Regions from separate parts of the Enterococcus sp. M-BR2 genome, predicted to be linked through region 1. Evidence: predicted binding sites of a transcription regulator. Region 1 holds the regulator's gene; the other holds the start of a gene.

What was found. Region 1 encodes CtsR, which represses protease genes until heat stress. Its sites were predicted from a motif close to TTGGTCAAAAAAGGTCAAANA; they were not measured.
Region 2: the regulator CtsR is predicted to act here: its motif matches at 1,071-1,091, upstream of AC1F25_RS06340 (ATP-dependent Clp protease ATP-binding subunit).

The regions. Positions count from the first base shown of each region.
Region 1 is NZ_CM152743.1:2,037,402-2,039,600, forward strand. Features, by position in the region: gene AC1F25_RS09850 (ATP-dependent Clp protease ATP-binding subunit) at 1-679, opposite strand, end outside; gene AC1F25_RS09855 (CtsR family transcriptional regulator) at 686-1,153, opposite strand; tRNA gene AC1F25_RS09860 (tRNA-Arg) at 1,289-1,362, opposite strand; tRNA gene AC1F25_RS09865 (tRNA-Pro) at 1,420-1,493, opposite strand; tRNA gene AC1F25_RS09870 (tRNA-Arg) at 1,515-1,588, opposite strand; tRNA gene AC1F25_RS09875 (tRNA-Leu) at 1,599-1,684, opposite strand; tRNA gene AC1F25_RS09880 (tRNA-Gly) at 1,701-1,772, opposite strand; tRNA gene AC1F25_RS09885 (tRNA-Thr) at 1,784-1,856, opposite strand; tRNA gene AC1F25_RS09890 (tRNA-Leu) at 1,874-1,955, opposite strand; tRNA gene AC1F25_RS09895 (tRNA-Lys) at 1,963-2,035, opposite strand; tRNA gene AC1F25_RS09900 (tRNA-Val) at 2,039-2,111, opposite strand; rRNA gene rrf (5S ribosomal RNA) at 2,125-2,199, opposite strand, start outside.
Region 2 is NZ_CM152743.1:1,296,495-1,298,693, reverse strand. Features, by position in the region: gene AC1F25_RS06340 (ATP-dependent Clp protease ATP-binding subunit) at 1-951, opposite strand, end outside; gene AC1F25_RS06335 (phosphocarrier protein HPr) at 1,429-1,695, shown strand; gene ptsP (phosphoenolpyruvate--protein phosphotransferase) at 1,695-2,199, shown strand, end outside.

The sequences.
Region 1 (2,199 bases):
TTTTACCTACGCCAGGTTCACCCACCAATACAGGGTTGTTCTTTGTCCGTCGGCTAAGAATCTGGATAAGCCGTTTCACTTCTCTAGAACGTCCAACAACTGGGTCCAACTTGTTTTCTTTTGCTAATTTCGTTAAATCACGTGCTAATGAATCTAGTGTAGGCGTGCCTTGTGGTGTTTGCCGTTTATCTTGTATATTTCTACGACGATTCATTCCCTTTCCACCCGAATCACCAGCTAGTCCCATTTTTTGTTTCAGAACTTGTCGGGCTTTTGAAAGGCTGATACCTAAGTTGATCATAATTCGAGTAGCCATGATACTTTCATCTTTTAATAAGCTCATCAAAATATGTTCTGTTCCAACTTTTTGAGAACCCGTTTTCTTTACTTCGCTACTAGCTAAAGCAAAAACTTGTTTCATTCTTGGAGAATATGGAAGAAAGACTCCTTTAGGGTAAGAACGGATACCGCCATAACCAATCAGATGTTCAATTTCTTCATAAATTTCTGTCTCATTCAAATCCATTTCACGTAATACTTTTCCAGCAATTCCATTTTGTTCAACTACTAACGCTAGTAAAACATGCTCTGAACTAACTGATTGATGTTTCAATCGTTTTGCTTCTTCTTGTGCAATTTCTAATACCGCTTGGGCTCTTTCAGTAAAAAGTTCTTCCATCTAATCTCACTTCCCATCTTCATAACTTAAACGTTCCAGAAATGCTCGGAGAATCCGAGCACGTGTATGATCTTCAAATTCATTGAAATTCAATGTGTTTTTTGCAATTGCACTTAACATCAAGTTTCCTTCTTTTTTTGTAATTATTTGGTCTTCATAAAGTTTTTGAATAATAGCAAAAGCATTTTTCTCACTGATTGTATCATCAAACAACTGATTTATCTGCTCAAGTAACTGTTTTTTATCTGATATTCTTACTTTCGCAATTCGTATATAGCCGCCACCCCCGCGTTTGCTCTCTACTAAATAACCGCGTTGGATGGTAAAACGGGTATTAATCACATAGTTGATTTGTGAAGGAACACAGTTAAAGAGGTCTGCCATTTCAATCCTTCGAATCTCGATCATTTCACTATTTTCCAGAATTTTCTTTATATATGATTCAATTAAATCCGAGGTATTCTGATGTGCCATCTTATTCATTCCCTTTGACTAATATTGACCTTAATTATAACGAATTTGGTAATAGAAAGAAAGAAGAACGCTTTTTGTTAAATAAATCCTTTAGAATCAACAAAAAAAAATACGGAATATGCTATTCCGTATCGACGCGCCCAAGAGGAGTCGAACCCCTAACCTTTTGATCCGTAGTCAAACACTCTATCCAGTTGAGCTATGGGCGCATATTCAATTTAAAAAAATTATAAATCATTTGAAAACAAAAAGCAAGATAAAAAAAATCGGGAAGACAGGATTCGAACCTGCGACCCCTTGGTCCCAAACCAAGTGCTCTACCAAGCTGAGCTACTTCCCGTTTAAAAAATAAAAAAGACTACGCGCCCAAGAGGAGTCGAACCCCTAACCTTTTGATCCGTAGTCAAACACTCTATCCAGTTGAGCTATGGGCGCATATTTGAAATGCCGAGGACCGGAATCGAACCGGTACGGTGATCACTCACCGCAGGATTTTAAGTCCTGTGCGTCTGCCAGTTCCGCCACCCCGGCGCGATTGCTTTGGCAAAGCGGAAAACGGGGTTCGAACCCGCGACCCCCACCTTGGCAAGGTGGTGCTCTACCACTGAGCTATTTCCGCGTGTTTAAAGATGCCGGCTAAAGGACTTGAACCCTCGACCCTCTGATTACAAATCAGATGCTCTACCAACTGAGCTAAGCCGGCATGTAAAACTTAAATTATGCGGGTGAAGGGACTTGAACCCCCACGCCGTAAGGCGCTAGATCCTAAATCTAGTGCGTCTGCCAATTCCGCCACACCCGCAAAAATATGAGCCGTACAGGGCTCGAACCTGTGACCCTCTGATTAAAAGTCAGATGCTCTACCAACTGAGCTAACGGCTCATATGGAGGTTAACGGGATCGAACCGCTGACCCTCTGCTTGTAAGGCAGATGCTCTCCCAGCTGAGCTAAACCTCCATGGATAACTTAAGCGTGGCGACGTCCTACTCTCACAAGGGGCAACCCCTCACTACAATCGGCGCTAAGAAGCTTAACTTCTGTGTTC
Region 2 (2,199 bases), 740 kb from region 1:
TAAAGTTGCGGCTGCTTCGATGGCTTCATCAGTATATTTTACATGATGATAGTCTTCGTAACGTTTTTGCAGTCCTTTCAAGATACTGATTGTTTCTTCGACAGTTGGTTCATCTACTCGTACGGGTTGCATGCGACGCTCTAAGGCAGCATCTTTTTCGATGATGCGATACTCGTTTAAGGTAGTAGCACCAACCATCTGCAATTCTCCTCGAGCTAAAGCAGGTTTTAAAATATTACCAGCATCCATGTTTCCATCGCCTGCGGAACCAGCGCCGACGATTTCATGCACTTCATCTATAAATAGAATCACATTTTCTGCTTGACGAATTTCTTCAATCAATTTTTGCATCCGTTCTTCGAATTGACCTCGTATACCAGTACCTTGGACTAAGGATACGACATCTAAACGAATGACTTCTTTGTCCATTAATTTTTGTGGGACATCGCCATCTACGATTTTTTGTGCTAACCCTTCTACAACTGCTGTTTTACCAACACCAGGTTCACCAATCAAGACAGGGTTGTTCTTAGTTCGACGATTTAAAATTTCGATGACACGTTTGATTTCATCATCACGACCGATCACAGGGTCGATATCCCCTTGTCGAGCTTGTTCAGTGATGTTGATTCCGTATTCTCCCAATAAACCTTCTGTATTGCCTTGAGGTGGTTGTCCACCATTGAAGTTGTTGTTTCCACCAAATTGTGTTGGCGGTGTTTGCTCATAGTTTCCTTGCTGTTGCATTTGGCGAGACATGGAACGAAAAAGATCGTCCAAACTGCCAAATCCAAATGGATCATTTTGGGCCATATTAGTTAGACCTCCATTTTGCTGATTTTTGATTTTTTGATAACAGCTCTGACAATAATCAAGTTGTGTCCGCTGACCATTGACAGTGGCATACAAGTGAATCGTTGCCTCATTCTTGCCACAGTTTTGACAAAGCATGAATCATTCACGTCCTTTCACAAAAATGGGTACAACCATATTTTACATCTCGTTTTTCATGAGGTAAAAGAATAACCCCTATTTTTTTAGGGATTTATGAGGTAGAAAAGGTAAAATGCCTATTGACCATTCCTGACCTTTGATTCTTATTATACTAAAAATCGAAAGGGAAGCAAGTAATTCGTTTCATATAAAAACAAACAAGGTCAAAGGAAAGAATGATAAACGTCAGGAGAAAAGATAGCGACAAGAAAAAGAAAATAAACACGTTTGTTATAAAATGTGAAGAAAAGGATGAAAAAGAATCCGGAATAATTTGAATACTTTTATCTGAAATTGAATGAAAACTGTTGTATCTAACGAAAAAAAATGTTAATCTTTACAGATGAAAGGGTGACACTTGTTAGGATTCTCTGAATTACTAAAAAAGAAAACCCTCACATAAAAACAACACTCACTTAAAGGAGACCGATTAATATGGAAAAGAAAGAATTTCACGTAGTAGCAGAAACTGGGATCCACGCACGTCCAGCTACATTATTAGTACAAACAGCAAGCAAATTTAACTCTGATGTAAACTTAGAGTATAAAGGTAAATCAGTAAACTTGAAATCAATCATGGGCGTTATGTCTTTAGGTGTAGGTCAAGGTTCTGATGTTACTATCACTGCAGAAGGTGCTGACGAAGCTGACGCAATGGCAGCAATCGTTGAAACAATGAAGAAAGAAGGCTTATCTGAATAATGGTTGAAATGCTAAAAGGGATTGCCGCTAGTGACGGTGTTGCCGTTGCAAAAGCTTACCTGCTAGTTCAACCGGATTTAACATTCAGTAAGGCAACAGTAGAAGATACTGCAGCTGAAGAAGCTCGTTTGGATGCTGCATTAGCTAAATCTACTGAAGAATTGCAGCAAATTCGTGAAAAAGCAGCGCAAAGCTTAGGTGAAGCAGAAGCGCAAGTATTTGATGCCCATTTGATGGTTCTTTCAGATCCAGAAATGGTAGGTCAAATCAAGCAAAATATTAAAGACAACAGCGTAAATGCTGAATCAGCGCTAAAAGAAGTAACGGATATGTATATCGGTATGTTCGAAGCAATGGAAGATAATGCTTATATGCAAGAGCGTGCTGCAGATATTCGTGACGTTGCTAAACGTATTTTAGCGCACTTATTAGGCGTTACTTTACCAAATCCGTCAATGATCAACGAAGAAGTGGTCGTTGTTGCACATGACTTGACTCCAAGTG